DNA from 2 places in the Streptomyces luteogriseus genome. Region 2 is predicted to be linked to the other one. Evidence: riboswitches for the same ligand, from Rfam matches in the RefSeq annotation. Region 2 holds a riboswitch; the other holds the start of a gene.

The links. A riboswitch is a leader RNA that binds a small molecule or an ion and turns the genes downstream of it on or off. The one in region 2 is predicted to bind cobalamin.
Region 1: it holds a riboswitch for cobalamin, as region 2 does, so the genes downstream of both, BJ965_RS12740 (ribonucleoside-diphosphate reductase subunit alpha) here and BJ965_RS32890 (ABC transporter substrate-binding protein) in region 2, are expected to answer to the same signal.

The regions. Positions count from the first base shown of each region.
Region 1 is NZ_JACHMS010000001.1:2,992,808-3,000,096, reverse strand. It holds gene BJ965_RS12760 (bifunctional albaflavenone monooxygenase/terpene synthase) at 1-998, shown strand, start outside; gene BJ965_RS12755 (GlxA family transcriptional regulator) at 1,011-1,973, opposite strand; gene BJ965_RS12750 (hypothetical protein) at 2,067-2,309, shown strand; gene BJ965_RS12745 (ribonucleotide-diphosphate reductase subunit beta) at 2,222-3,229, opposite strand; gene BJ965_RS12740 (ribonucleoside-diphosphate reductase subunit alpha) at 3,229-5,586, opposite strand; cobalamin riboswitch at 5,711-5,836, opposite strand; gene mctP (monocarboxylate uptake permease MctP) at 5,982-7,289, opposite strand, start outside.
Region 2 is NZ_JACHMS010000001.1:7,360,749-7,368,037, reverse strand. It holds gene BJ965_RS32920 (MFS transporter) at 1-870, shown strand, start outside; gene BJ965_RS32915 (YigZ family protein) at 932-1,558, opposite strand; gene BJ965_RS32910 (SixA phosphatase family protein) at 1,586-2,128, opposite strand; gene BJ965_RS32905 (hypothetical protein) at 2,125-2,841, opposite strand; gene BJ965_RS32900 (ABC transporter ATP-binding protein) at 2,944-3,777, opposite strand; gene BJ965_RS32895 (FecCD family ABC transporter permease) at 3,774-4,826, opposite strand; gene BJ965_RS32890 (ABC transporter substrate-binding protein) at 4,823-5,839, opposite strand; cobalamin riboswitch at 5,909-6,098, opposite strand; gene BJ965_RS32885 (CoA-binding protein) at 6,181-6,609, shown strand; partial or broken gene BJ965_RS32880 (APC family permease) at 6,637-7,087, shown strand; gene BJ965_RS32875 (4-hydroxybenzoate 3-monooxygenase) at 7,110-7,289, shown strand, end outside.

The sequences.
Region 1 (7,289 bases), 4.4 Mb from region 2:
GCTACGGCCCGATCATGGAGGAGGAGGCGCACGCGCTCGCCGAGCGCTGGAAGTCCGGCGAGACGATCGACTGCACGTCCGAGTCCTTCCGGGTGGCCGTGCGCATCGCGGCCCGCTGTCTGCTGCGCGGCGAGTACATGGACGAGCGGGCGGAGCGGCTGTGCGTCGCCCTCGCCACCGTCTTCCGAGGCATGTACCGGCGGATGGTGGTCCCGCTCGGACCGCTCTACAACCTGCCGCTCCCGGCCAATCGCGAATTCAACCGGGCATTGGCCGATTTGCATCTCCTCGTCGACGAGATCGTCGCCGAGCGCCGGGCATCCGGTCAAAAGCCGGACGATTTGCTGACGGCATTGCTGGAGGCGAAGGACGAGAATGGCGACCCGATCGGGGAACAGGAGATCCATGATCAGGTCGTCGCGATCCTCACCCCCGGCAGCGAAACCATCGCCTCCACGATCATGTGGCTGTTGCATATGCTCGCGGAGCACCCCGAACACGCCGACCGGGTGCATGACGAAGTGCAAGCCGTCACGGGTGGGAGGCCGGTGGTATTCGCAGACGTCCGAGGACTCAGGCACACCAACAATGTCGTCGTCGAGTCCATGCGTTTGAGCCCGGCCGTCTGGATTCTGACCCGTCGGGCGGTGCGGGACACGGAACTCGGTGGATACAGTATTCCGTCCGGGGCGGACATCATCTACAGCCCGTACGCGATCCAGCGCGACCCGAAGTCGTACGAGCGGCACCTGGAGTTCGACCCCGACCGCTGGCTTCCGGACCGGGTCAAGGACATCCCGAAACACGCCATGAGCCCCTTCAGTGTCGGCAACCGCAAGTGCCCCAGCGACCACTTCTCGATGGCCCAGCTGACGCTGGTCACGGCGGCGCTGGCCACCCGGTACCGCTTCGAGCAGGTGGCGGGGTCGAAGGACGCCACCCGCGTCGGGATCACGCTCCGGCCGCACGACCTGCGGGTGCGGCCGGTGGCGAGATGAGAGCTCCCGGACTCAGGCCGCCTCGGGGCCCCTGAAGGTCCGTCGGTAGGCGTTCGGGGTCGTCCCCACCGCCCGGACGAAGTGGTGGCGCAGGGTGGCCGCGTTGCCGAACCCCGTCCGGCCGGCGATCGCGTCCATGGTCTCGTCCGTCGCCTCCAGCAGCCGCTGGGCCAGCAGCACGCGCTGGCGCAGGATCCAGCGGTAGGGAGTCGTACCCGTCTCCTGCTGGAAGCGGCGGGCGAACGTGCGCGGGGACATATGGGCCTGGACGGCGAGCTGCTCGACGGTGACCTCCTCGTCGAGATGGCGCTCCATCCACGCCAGCACCTCGCCGATGGTGTCGCCCTCGGGCTGGGGGAGCGGGCGCTCGATGTACTGGGCCTGGCCGCCGTCGCGGTGCGGCGGCACCACCATCCGGCGGGCGATCTTGTTGGCGACCTCGGTGCCCTGCTCCTTGCGCACCAGGTGGAGGCAGGCGTCGATGCCGGCGGCCGTGCCGGCGGAGGTGATCACCGGGTCCTCGTCGACGTAGAGCACGTCCGGCTCGACGGCCACGCGCGGGTACTGCCGGGCGAGGTCCTTCGCGTGCTTCCAGTGCGTGGCGCACCGGCGGCCGTCCAGCAGCCCCGCCGCGGCCAGCACGAAGACACCGGAGCAGACGCTCAGCACCCGCGCACCGCGGTCGACCGCGTGACGCAGGGCGTCCAGCAGCTCCGGCGGGAAGTCCCGGGACGCGTAGCTGGACCCCGCCGGCACGGCGATCAGATCCGCCGTCTCCAGCCGCTCCAGGCCGTGCTCCACCTGGAGCGAGAAGCCCGAGTTCATGCGCAGCACGGGGCCCTCGGCCGAGGCGACGGCGAAGTCGTAGACCGGCAGGCCCTCGTCGCTCCGGTCCGTGCCGAAGACTTCGCACACCACGCCGAGTTCGAAGGGGTTCACGCCGTCGAGGAGGGCGACGGCCACGTTCTGCAGCATGGATCCAGTGTGCCTCGTCCGTGGCAGTAATTCGAGGGTCTACGGCAGTACTGCCACTGACGGTAAGGAGTCATCGGAGCGACAGTGGTGTCCATGAACACGAACCAGATCGAAGCACTCATCGGACTGACCGCCACCCTCGGGATCCTGGTCCTCCTGATCCTCCCGTCCGTGATCGGCCTGGTGCGCGAGAGGCGCATCGACCGTCAGATCCGGGAGGCCCAGGAGGCCCGCGGAGAGCTTCCGGCTCAGAAGTCCTCGTCCAGGTCGACGGTGCCCTCCACCGCCACCTGGTACGCGGAGGGCCGTCGCTCGAAGAAGTTGGTCAACTCCTGAACCCCCTGGAGCTCCATGAAGGAGAAGGGGTTCTCGGAGCCGTAGACCGGAGCGAAGCCGAGGCGGGTGAGCCGCTGGTCGGCGACGCACTCCAGGTACTGCCGCATCGACTCGGTGTTCATGCCCGGCAGGCCGTCACCGCACAGGTCGCGCGCGAACTGCAGCTCGGCTTCGACGGCCTCCCGGAGCATGTCCGTCACCTCCTGCTGGAGCCGGTCGTCGAACAGCTCCGGCTCCTCCTTGCGGACGGTGTCGACCACGTCGAAGGCGAAGGACATGTGCATCGTCTCGTCGCGGAACACCCAGTTGGTGCCGGTGGCCAGGCCGTGCAGCAGGCCCCGGCTGCGGAACCAGTAGACGTACGCGAAGGCGCCGTAGAAGAACAGGCCCTCGATGCACGCGGCGAAGCAGATCAGGTTGAGCAGGAACCGGCGACGGTCGGACTGGGTCTCCAGCCGGTCGAGCTTGTCGACGGAGTCCATCCACTTGAAGCAGAACGAGGCCTTCTCGCGGATGGACGGGATGTTCTCCACGGCCGCGAAAGCCGCGGTGCGATCCTCCGGGTCGGGCAGATAGGTGTCGAGCAGCGTCAGATAGAACTGGACGTGCACGGCCTCCTCGAACAGCTGGCGCGACAAGTACAGCCGCGCCTCCGGGGAGTTGATGTGCTTGTACAGCGTCAGCACCAGGTTGTTCGCGACGATGGAGTCGCCCGTGGCGAAGAAGGCGACCAGCCGGCCGATCAGGTGCTGCTCCGCCGGTGACAGCTTGGCGAGGTCGGCGACGTCCGAGTGGAGGTCGACCTCCTCCACGGTCCAGGTGTTCTTGATGGCGTCCCGGTAGCGCTCGTAGAAGTCCGGGTAGCGCATGGGGCGCAGGGTGAGCTCGAAGCCGGGGTCGAGAAGGTTCTGGGTGCTCATTACTGGCAGGCCTCGCAGGACTCGGGGTTTTCCAGGGAGCAGGCGACCGCTTCGGGGTCCGGGGTGGCCTGCGCGGGGAAGGTGGCCTGGGCGGCGCGGGCGATGCGGGTCGCCGGGCGCGAGCGCAGGTAGTACGTCGTCTTCAGCCCGGACTTCCAGGCGTAGGCGTACATCGAGGAGAGCTTGCCGATGGTCGGCGTCTCCAGGAACAGGTTCAGGGACTGGGACTGGTCCAGGAACGGAGTCCTGGCCGCCGCCATGTCGATCAGACCGCGCTGCGGGATCTCCCACGCCGTGCGGTAGAGGGCGCGCACGTCCTCGGGGATCCAGGCGAAGTCCTGCACCGAGCCGCTGGCCTCACGCAGGGCCTCCCGGCTGCGGGCGTCCCACACGCCGAGCCGCTTCAGCTCGTCCACCAGGTAGGAGTTGACCTGGAGGAACTCGCCCGACAGCGTCTCGCGCTTGAACAGGTTGGACACCTGCGGCTCGATGCACTCGTACACGCCCGCGATGGAGGCGATCGTGGCCGTGGGGGCGATGGCGAGGAGCAGCGAGTTGCGCATGCCGGTCGTGGCGACGCGCTCCCGCAGGGCCGCCCAGCGCTCCGGCCAGGTCAGTTCTACGTCGTAGTGGTCGGGATGCAGCATGCCCCGGGCCGTGCGGGTCTTCTCCCAGGCGGGCAGCGGCCCGTTGCGCTCGGCGAGGTCGGCGGAGGCCTCGTACGCGGCGAGCATGATCCGCTCGGCGATGCGGGTGGAGAGGGCCCTGGCCTCCGGCGAGTCGAAGGGCAGACGCAGCTTGAAGAAGACGTCCTGAAGGCCCATCGCGCCGAGGCCGACCGGACGCCAGCGGGCGTTGGAGCGGCCCGCCTGCTCGGTCGGGTAGAAGTTGATGTCGACGACCCGGTCGAGGAAGGTCACGGCCGTACGGACGGTCTCGTCCAGCCGCTTCCAGTCCAGGCCGCCAGTCGATGTGTCGACAAAGGAACCCAGGTTGACCGAGCCCAGGTTGCAGACCGCCGTCTCCCCGTCGTCGGTGACCTCCAGGATCTCCGTGCAGAGGTTGGAGGAGTGGACGACGTGGTCCGGCTCGGCCGTCTGGTTGGCGGTGCGGTTGGCGGCGTCCTTGAAGGTCATCCAGCCGTTGCCGGTCTGCGCGAGGGTGCGCATCATGCGGCCGTACAGCTCACGGGCGGGCAGGGTCTTCTTCGCGAGACCCTTCGCCTCGGCCTCACGGTACGCGGCGTCGAACTCGTCGCCCCACAGGTCGACCAGCTCCGGCACGTCCGAGGGGGAGAACAGCGACCACTGCGCGTCGGCGTTCACGCGCCGCATGAACTCGTCCGGCACCCAGTGCGCCAGGTTCAGGTTGTGCGTGCGGCGGGCGTCCTCACCGGTGTTGTCGCGCAGCTCCAGGAACTCCTCGATGTCGGAGTGCCAGGTCTCCAGGTAGACCGCGGCCGCGCCCTTGCGCCGGCCGCCCTGGTTCACCGCGGCGACCGACGCGTCGAGGGTCTTCAGGAACGGGACGATGCCGTTGGAGTGCCCGTTGGTGCCGCGGATCAGCGAACCGCGGGCGCGGATGCGGGAGTAAGCCAGTCCGATGCCGCCGGCGTGCTTCGACAGCCGGGCCACCTGGTGGTAGCGGTCGTAGATGGAGTCCAGCTCGTCCTTGGGGGAGTCGAGGAGGTAGCAGGACGACATCTGCGGGTGCCGGGTGCCCGAATTGAAGAGGGTGGGGGAGGAGGGGAGGTAGTCGAGGCGGCTCATCAGCCGGTAGAGGGCCGCGACCTCCTCCAGCGCGCGGGTGGTGTCGTCCTCGGCGAGGCCGCTCGCCACCCGCAGCATGAAGTGCTGGGGCGTCTCGACGACCTTGCGGGTGATCGGGTGCCGGAGCAGGTAGCGGCTGTGCAGCGTGCGCAGGCCGAAGTAGCCGAAGCGGTCGTCGGCGCCGGTGTCGATCAGGGCGTCGAGCCGGGTCGCGTGCAGCCGGACGAACTCGGCGGTGCGGTCGGCGATGAGGCCCTCGCGGTGGCCCACCGCCACGGACTCGGTGAAGGACGTGACGCCCTGCGAGGCGGCTTCCTCGCGGATGCCGATGGTCAGAAGCCGGGCGGCCAGCCGGGAGTAGGCGGGGTCCTCGGAGATCAGACCGGCCGCGGCCTCCGTCGCCAGCTCCCGCAACTCCGCTTCGTCCGCGGCGGCGGACCGGCCGCGCAGCGCGGCGGCGGCGACCCGGCCGGGGTCGGCGTCGGGGAGGTCGGCGGTCAGCTCGGTCAGGGTCCGCAGCAGCGCGGTACCGGGAGCGTCGTGCTCCTCCTCGGTGGCTGAGACCGGTTCGGCTGGCGCGATGGTCACGTGGGGCTCTCCCTCGCTCGGCACGGGGGCCTCGTCGAGGGCAGGGGGCAGCACACGAGCGCACGCGGCGTCGCGTCCACCGGCCCATTCCACGAGGCCCGGACGTCAGGGCACACCGGCCGGGTGGCCGGGCGCGCTGTCGGCAGGTCCTCGGACTGACGCTTGCGCACGGAACATGCACAAGTACACCGTTGCGGGACAGTTCCGGATTCGCACCGGATTCCCCTGCGGCGACAGCGAGCATGAGCATACATCTTGTGCCGGGCTCGGTTGGCACCCCCAGATGTTGTGTCGCGGTGGTGTCGGAGCGTCAGCTTTACGTGACAGCGGGCCGCCGTGACACGTGGTCACGACGGCCCGCTGCGGGGTGTTCGTGGTGGGCCGGAACCCTGGAATCAGTGGGCGGAGCCGGCAGTCGCAGGCGGAAGCTCCACCTGGACCCCGGGGTCGCCCGCGTCCGCCGTGTAGTCCTCCGGCTTGGTCTCGTCGATGCCGTCGGGGGCCTTCAGGGCCTTCAGGACGAAGGTCAGGACCACCGTCACCACCACGTTCAGGACGAACGCCGTGAGGCCGATGTAGCCGATCTCCCCGATGCCCGGGATCTCCTTCGCGGAGCCGCCGAAGTGCTTCTGCGTCGGGGAGGCGACGCCGTACGCCGCGACCGTGCCGTAGACCATGCCGACCGCCCAGCCCGCGAGCAGCGCCCAGCGGTGGAACCAGCGGGTGAACAGGCCGCCGACCAGGGCCGGGAAGGTCTGCAGGATCCAGATGCCGCCCAGCAGCTGGAAGTTGATGGCGACCGTCTTGTCCATGGTCAGGACGAAGGCCAGCGCGCCGACCTTCACCAGCAGGGAGACCAGCTTGGAGACCTTCGTCTCCTGTGCCGGAGTGGCGTCCGGCTTGATGAAGTCCTTGTAGATGTTGCGGGTGAAGAGATTCGCGGCCGCGATGGACATGATGGCCGCGGGCACCAGCGCGCCGATGCCGATCGCCGCGAACGCCACACCCGCGAACCAGTCCGGGAACATCGTCTCGAACAGCTGCGGAATCGCCAGCTGCCCGTTCTGCACCTTGATGCCGGCCGCGATCGCCATGAACCCGAGCAGCGCCAGCAGCCCCAGCATCAGCGAGTACAGCGGCAGGATCGTGGTGTTGCGGCGGATCACCTCACGGCTCTTCGAGGACAGCGTCGCCGTGATCGAGTGCGGGTACATGAACAGCGCCAGGGCGGAGCCCAACGCCAGCGTGGCGTACGTCCACTGGCCCGGCTCGGCCGGCGTCAGCGCACCGCGCGGCGCGCCCGTCGCCGGGTTGGTCTGGCTGTACGCCTCACCGGCCTTGGCGAAGATCTCGTCGAAGCCGCCCAGCTTGATCGGGATGTAGATGATCGCCACCGCGATGACGATGTAGATCAGCGTGTCCTTCACGAACGCGATGAGCGCGGGGGCCCGCAGACCCGACGAGTACGTGTACGCCGCCAGCACGCCGAACGCGATCAGCAGCGGCAGGTCCTTGATGAACCAGTTGGTGTTCTCGCCGCCGCCGACGCCCATCACGTCCAGCACGGCCTGGATGCCGACCAGCTGGAGCGCGATGTACGGCATCGTCGCCAGGATGCCCGTCACGGCCACCGCCAGCGACAGGCCCTTCGAGCCGAAGCGGCCGCGCACGAAGTCGGACGTGGTGACGTAGCCGTGCTTGTG
Region 2 (7,289 bases):
GGGGCGGCCTTCACCGCCGTGCTGCTGCCCCTCGTCCTGATCCCGCTGATCCTCGGCGGTGAGCACGGCTGGCCCTGGTGGACGTACCCGTGCTTCGTCCTCGGCGCCGTCGGCACCCTGGCGTTCCTGCGCTGGGAGCGCCGGACGGAGGCCGCCGGAAACGACCCGCTGCTGCCGGCCCGGCTGCTGCGGGCCAGGGGGTTCCCGCTCAGCATGGGCACGGTGCTGATGTTCTTCTCGGGCAACGCCGGGCTGTTCCTGGTGCTCACCTATCACCTCCAGTCGGGCCTGAGGCAGACCCCGCTGGCCGCGAGCCTGGTCTTCGTGCCGCTCGGCCTCGGGTTCATCGTCGCCTCGGCCGCGTGCCGCAGGCTCGCCGCCCGGTTCGGTATCGGGGTGTCGGTGGCGGGCGGCCTGGTCATGGCGGCCGGTCTCGTCGCCGTGCCCGCCGTCACCGGCCTCGACGGCTCGGACCAGGCGGTCGCGCTCGCCGCCGTGATGGGCGTGTCCGGACTGGGGCAGGGCCTGGTCGTCGCGCCCCTGGTGGACACCGTTCTCACCCGGGTCCACCCGGACGACGCGGGCGCCGGGTCCGGTGTGCTCAACACCGTCACCCAGGCGGGGATGGCCTTCGGGGTAGCCGTCATCGGGGCCCTGTACCGCGGCTTCCTGGGTACCAATCCCCAGTCGCCGGGTCCGGACACGGACCTGACCGACTTCGCGGAGGCCTTCGACCGCACCGCGTACGTCCTCGCGGCCCTCGCCGTCGGCACGGCGCTGCTCGCGTTCCGGCTGGGCCGCGTCCCGGCGGGGGCGTCGGTCGAGGACGGGGAGGGGGCCGAGGGCCGGACCGGAACCGGGCCCCGCTGACCTCGGCGGACCGACCGGACCCCGCCCGTGCCGCACCGCCGTGTGCGAGGCGGAGCCGCCGTCAGGCGTCCCCGTACGCCTCCCCGCCCGCCTCGAAGCCGGCCGTACCGGCGGTGGCGTCGGCGAGCCAGGACCGGAAGGCGGGCACGTCGGCGTCCGGGAGGGCGATCTCGATGGTGACGGCGTCCCCGTAGCGCACGTCCCGGACTTCGCGCCCGCCGGTGCGCAGGTCGTTCTCGAGCTTGCCGGCCCGCTGGTGGTCGACGGTGACCGTGGCCAGCCGGTACCTGCGGCGGGTGCGGGTGCCGAGGCTGTCCAGGGCCTCGCCGACCGCCCCGCCGTACGCCCGGATGAGCCCGCCGGCGCCGAGTTTGACCCCGCCGAAGTAGCGGGTGACGACGGCGACGACGTACCGCATGTCGCGGCGCAGCAGCATCTGCAGCATGGGGACGCCGGCGGTGCCGCCGGGTTCGCCGTCGTCGCTCGCCTTCTGGACGGAGGCGTCGGCGCCGATGACGTAGGCCCAGCAGTTGTGGGAGGCGTCCGCGTGCTCCTTGCGGACCGCGGCGATGAAGTCCTGGGCCTCCTGCTCGGTGGCCGCCGGGGCGAGGGCGCACAGGAAGCGTGAGCGGTTGACCTCGGTCTCGTGCACGCCGGCGCCGGCGACCGTGCGGTATTCGTCGGGCATCCGGCCAGCCTATGCGCGGCCCCGGGGCTACTTCTTCGCGCCCCGGGGCACGGTCACGGACGTGAGCAGCGCGGTGCCGGGGGCGAGGGCCCGCCAGGCCGTGCCGCGCCAGGACAGGACGGCGATCGCCGACGTGGGGAACTTCGTGCGGACCTGCTCCAGGGTGTCGTCGAGGCCGTCACCGGCGAGGGCCAGGACCAGTTCCTCCAGGCCCGGGTTGTGCCCGATCAGCAGCAGCGTCTCCACCTCGGCGGGCACCTCGTGCACCACGGCGAGCAGGCCGGAGGGTCCGGCGGCGTACAGCCGCCGGTCGTGCCGGACCGGCGGGGGTGTCCCCCACTCGGCCGCGGCCAGGTCCCAGGTCCGCCGGGCGCGAACGGCGGTGGAGCACAGCGCCAGATCCGGCAGGAGGTCGGCGTCGGCCAGGGCCCGCCCGGCAGCGGGGGCGTCCCGGCGGCCGCGCGGGGCGAGGGGGCGTTCGTGGTCGGCGACGTCCAGCGGCCAGGCGGACTTGGCGTGCCGCAGCACGATCAGGCGGCGCAGCGGGCCGGCTCCGGCGCGTTCGATCACGACGGGGATCCCAGGTCGCGGGTGAGGTCGAGGCCGAGGAGCCGGTCGGCGTAGGCGTAGGTCTCGAAGCGGGCACCGTCCGCCAGATCCGGTTCGGTCTCTACCTGACGCAGGACGTCCAGCACCCGCGGGACGTCCAGGTCGTCGTCCCAGGCGTCGCGCAGCCGGCCCCGCACGTCGTCGGGGACCGGCCGCGAGGGCTGCCGCGCCCAGCGGGCGACCGAGCCCCGCCAGCGGGCGAGGGTGCCGCGGGCGTCGTCGAGTACGGCTTCCTCCAGCCGGACGGGGGTGCTGTGGTGCCGGGTGATCAGGGCGAGGCGCAGGACGGCGGGGTCGCAGTGGCCCGGCGGGCCGGGCTCCACGGGCGCTACGGAGATCCGCACCCCGTCGGGTGCCGTCCCGCCCTCGGTGGTGACGTGGACGACCTGGGACTCGCCCAGTCCGGCACCGACGTCGGGGCTGTCCTCGAAGGGGCGGATGCCGAGTGTCGTGGCGCCCGCACGCAGCTCCGCCTGTCGGCGGCCGCCGGTCAGCAGGGCCCACACCGGCGTGCCGCCGAGCTCCAGGGTCCGGACGAGCAGGTCCCCGACGAGCAGCACGCGCAGGTTCGTCGTGTCGGAGCCGGGTGCGTGCACCTCGACACGGGTCAGGCCCCGGCGGGCCGGGGCGGCGTCGACCGGCTCACGGGTTCGGGCGTCGATGATGCGCAGCACGAGGCGAGCGTAGGCGGGCGGGCGGGCACGCGCAGGCAGGTTCGGCGTTTTCCGGCCACCGTGGCGGAATCGCCCCACCAATGGCGCGCCCGGCCGCCCCAGTCAGACCAGCGTGCCCAGGAACCGCACATGAGGCCGGCCCTCGGGCCCTTCGCTGCTGACGGCGGCCCGCACCCCGTACACGTCGGCCATGAGCTCCGCCGTGAGCACGTCGCCCGGAGTGCCCGCGGCCACGACCCGCCCCGCGGACAGCACGACGACCCGATCGCAGTACATCGCGGCGAGGTTGAGGTCGTGCAGGGCCACCACGGTGGTGACCGGCAGGCCCGTGATCAGAGCGAGGAGGTCGAGCTGGTGGTGGATGTCGAGGTGGTTGGTGGGCTCGTCGAGGAGGAGTTCGCGGGGCTCCTGGGCGAGCGCGCGGGCGATCTGCACCCGCTGGCGTTCGCCGCCCGAGAGGGTGTGCCAGGGCTGTCCGGCCCGGGCGTCGAGGCCCGTGCGCTCCAGGGCGGCGCGCACCGCCCGTTCGTCGTCCGCCGAGGCGGGGGTCCAGGCGCGGCGGTGCGGGACGCGGCCCAGCCGTACGACGTCCTCGACCGTCAACTCGATCTGGGTGTCTGACTGTTGCTCGACCACGGCGAGGCGCCGGGCGACCGTGCGGCGGGGCAGGTCGCCCAGCGGTGTGCCGTCGAGGGTGACGACTCCCGAGGTCGGCGTGAGCAGCCCGGCCAGCAGCCGCAGCAGCGTGGACTTGCCGGAGCCGTTGGGTCCGAGGACGCCGACCGTGGAGCCGGTCTCCGGCGCGAGGGCGACGCCGTCCAGAATGAGACGCCCGTCGGCGCGGCGGCTGACCCGCTCGGCCCGCAGCCCCGCCACCGGTGCCTCCGCCCCGCTCACCGCGCCCTCCGCCTCCACCGCCGCCCCCGTGTCACTCATCGCACTCTCCTCGTCCGGTACAGCACCGCCACGAAGGCCGGCACCCCGATCAGTGACGTCACGACCCCCACCGGGACCTCCTGCGGATCGAGGACGGTGCGGGCCAGGGTGTCCACCCACACGAGGAACACCGCTCCCGCGAGGGCGGTGACCGGCAGCAGCCGCGTGTGCCCGGGTCCGGTCAGGGCCCGCGCGGCGTGCGGCAGGACCAGGCCGACGAAGCCGATCGCCCCGGCCGAGCTGACCAGCGCGGCTGTGAGCAGGGCCGTGACACACAGCAGCACCAGACGGGTCCGGGCGAGGGACACCCCGAGCGCGGCCGCCGCGTCCTGCCCGAAGGCGAAGGCGTCGAGGGTACGGGCGTAGGACAGGCAGACCACCAGGGCCACGGCCAGTACGGCAGCGCACAGCCACACGTCGGTCCAGCCGGCGCCGCCGAGCGAGCCGAGGAGCCAGAACAGCACGCCTCGGGTCGTCTCGGCGTCGGCGGAGGTCATCACGACGAAGGAGGTGAGGGCGGAGAAGAGCTGCATGGCGGCGACGCCCGCGAGGACGACCCGGTCGGTGGTGCCGCCGAGGGTGTGGCTGAGCAGCAGCACCAGCCCGAACGACAGCAGGGCGCCGAGGAACGCGCCCCCGGACACCGACAGGGCGCCGCCGCCCACGCCCAGCACGACCACGAGGACCGCTCCGGTGGAGGCGCCCGAGGACACCCCGAGCACGAAGGGGTCGGCCAGCGGGTTGCGCAGCAGCGACTGCATCACCGCACCGCACACGGCGAGTCCGGCCCCGCACACGGCGGCGAGCAGGGTGCGGGGCAGTCGCAGCTGCCAGACGATCCCGTCCCGGATCGGCGTCAGCTCCGAGCTGCCGAGGCCGAGATGGGCGGCCACCACGGACCACACGTCACCGACGCCGATGTCGGCGGGACCGATGGTGATGGCCACGGCGAGGGAGACGACGAGCGCGACGGTCCCGGCCGCGCCGAGCACGAGTCCTGCCCGGCGCCGGGGCCTGGTCCCGACAGCAGGCAGACCCTGGGCGGTCACTTCACCAGTCCGAACCGGCGCAGCCCGGCGGCGACCTGCTCCACACCCTCGACGGTGCGGATGGTCGGGTTCATGGCCTGCCCGCTGAGGAGCACGTACCGCTTGTGCCGGACGGCGTCCATGGTCCTCGTGACGGGGTTGGACTCCAGGAAGGCGATCTTCTTCGCGGCCGACTCGGCGGTCTGGGACTTGCGGGTCAGGTCGCCGATGACCAGGACGTCGGGGTCACGGTCGGCGACGGTCTCCCAGTTGACCTGCGGCCACTCCTCGTGCGTGTCGTCGAAGACGTTCTTCGCGCCGAGGGCCCGGGTGATGATGCCGGGCGCCCCGCAACAGCCCGCCAGGTAGGGCGACTCGGAGTTCGCGAACCAGTAGAGGAGGGTGACGTCGGAGGCGTCGATGCCGGCCGTGGCCTTCTTCATGCGCTGCTGGAGCGAGGCCACGAGTGCGTCGCCGCGCTTCTTCACCCCGAACACGGTCGCGAGGTCCCGGACTTCGCCGTAGACGGTGTCGATGTCCAGGGCCTTGTCGCGGGCGCCGTCGCCGCCGCCCGAGTTGTCCTTGCCGGCGCAGTCGGACGGGGAGACGTAGGTGGGGACACCGAGTTTCTCGAACTGCTCGCGGGTGGCGACGCCGCCCTTGCCGAGGGTGGAGACGAAGGACGCGGCGACGAAGTCGGGCTCGGTGTCCAGGACGCGTTCGAAGGACGGGTTGTTGTCGGCGAGGCGCGGCACCTTCGCGTCGGCCTTCTCCAGCCCCTTCATCACGGGGTCGGTCCAGGTGGCCGTGCCCGCGAGGCGGTCGGCGAGGCCGAGGGAGAGCAGGATCTCGGTGGTGCCCTGGTTAAGGGACACGGCGTGGCGCGGCGGGGCGGCGACGCGGACCTCGTGCCCGCAGTTGGTGAGGGTGACTGCCGCCTTGGCGTCGGTGGACGCGGCGCCGCCGCAGCCGGTCAGGAGCAGGGAGCCGGCCGCGAGCAGGGCGGCGGCACGGGCGGGTCGGGCGAGGGGCACGGGAACCAGTCCTCAGGCGTCGAGGGCCCATTCGCGGAGCCCGGTCGTACGGTGCTCCCCCGCCGCACGCGGCCGCGGGGGCCGCCAGCAGGTCTTCGGACTCGGGATCACCCGGATCGGAGCGCCTTCCCGGACGTCCACGAGGGAGTCCAGTGGCCGAGGCCCCGCCCGTCCCCCTCACCGCTGCGCGTCAGTTCCGGATTCGCACCGGATTCCCTGACCCACGTACATGGGTTCGACTGGCCTCGGCAAGCTATCACGGAGGCCGCCCGGGGAATCACCGCGCGTCCGGCGCCGTTGCACGAGGAGCAGTTCGTCCACGACTTCCGAGGAGGCCGCCGGTGTACGGCGACGAGGCAACGGTCCGCAGGATCCTCACCGAGCTCGGCGACACCTGGGCCGTGGTGGGCCTGTCGTCGAACCAGCGGCGCGCGGCGTACGGCGTCGCGGCCGTGCTCCAGCGCTTCGGCAAGCGCGTCGTGCCGGTGCACCCGAAGGCGGAGACGGTGCACGGGGAGCAGGGGTACGCGAGCCTGGCGGACATCCCCTTCGACGTGGACGTCGTCGACGTGTTCGTGAACAGCGACCTCGCCGGGGCCGTCGCGGACGAGGCGGTCGCCAAGGGCGCGAAGGGCGTCTGGTTCCAGCTCGACGTCATCGACGAGGCGGCGTACGAGCGGACCCGCGCGGCGGGCCTGGAGATGGTGATGGACCGCTGCCCGGCGATCGAGATCCCACGGCTGTCTCATCACGGCGTACAGAAACCCTGAAGCGTTCGCCAGGAAACACCCGCGCCCGGGCGGTTCGCGGACCGGCTGCCGCACCGGGAGCGCCCCTACCGACTGCCCGGCGGGAAGGTCCGCTCGCCGCTGTCGTTCGTGGTGGCCAACCTCATCATCTACTGGTCCACCTGGGGGCACCCTGTGGCGGCTCGGCGTGGCCATCGTTTTCGGCTACGTCCTGCTCGGCGGCTACGCCTGGTACGCCACGCGCAAGGGTCTGCCCGATGCGCCCCGGCTCGACTGGAAGGCCGCCCGGTGGCTGCCCGTCCATCTGCTGGGCCTGGGCGTCATCTCCTGGCAGGGCGGCTTCGGCGGCCGGGGGCACCTCGCCCTGGGGTGGGACATCCTGGTCATCGCGGTGTTTTCGCCGGCCATCTACTACTGGGCCCCGGCCTCGGCCTCCCTGGCCGGGGAGATCGAGCGGAGCATCGAGGAGCTGGCCGTCGCGGAGGTGCCCGTGCACTGAGAGCGGCCTCCATAATGTGCGCATGACCCGCCCCCTTCCGTCCGCCGACTCCGGTGCCCCGCAACGCTTTTCGGTCGTTGTCGTGGGCGCCGGCCCCGCGGGTCTGACCGTCGGCAGCATCCTGCGTGCCGCGTCCGTGGACTGCCTGGTGCTGGAGACCGAGACCCGGGAGTTCATCGAACAGCGGCCCCGGGCCGGGGTC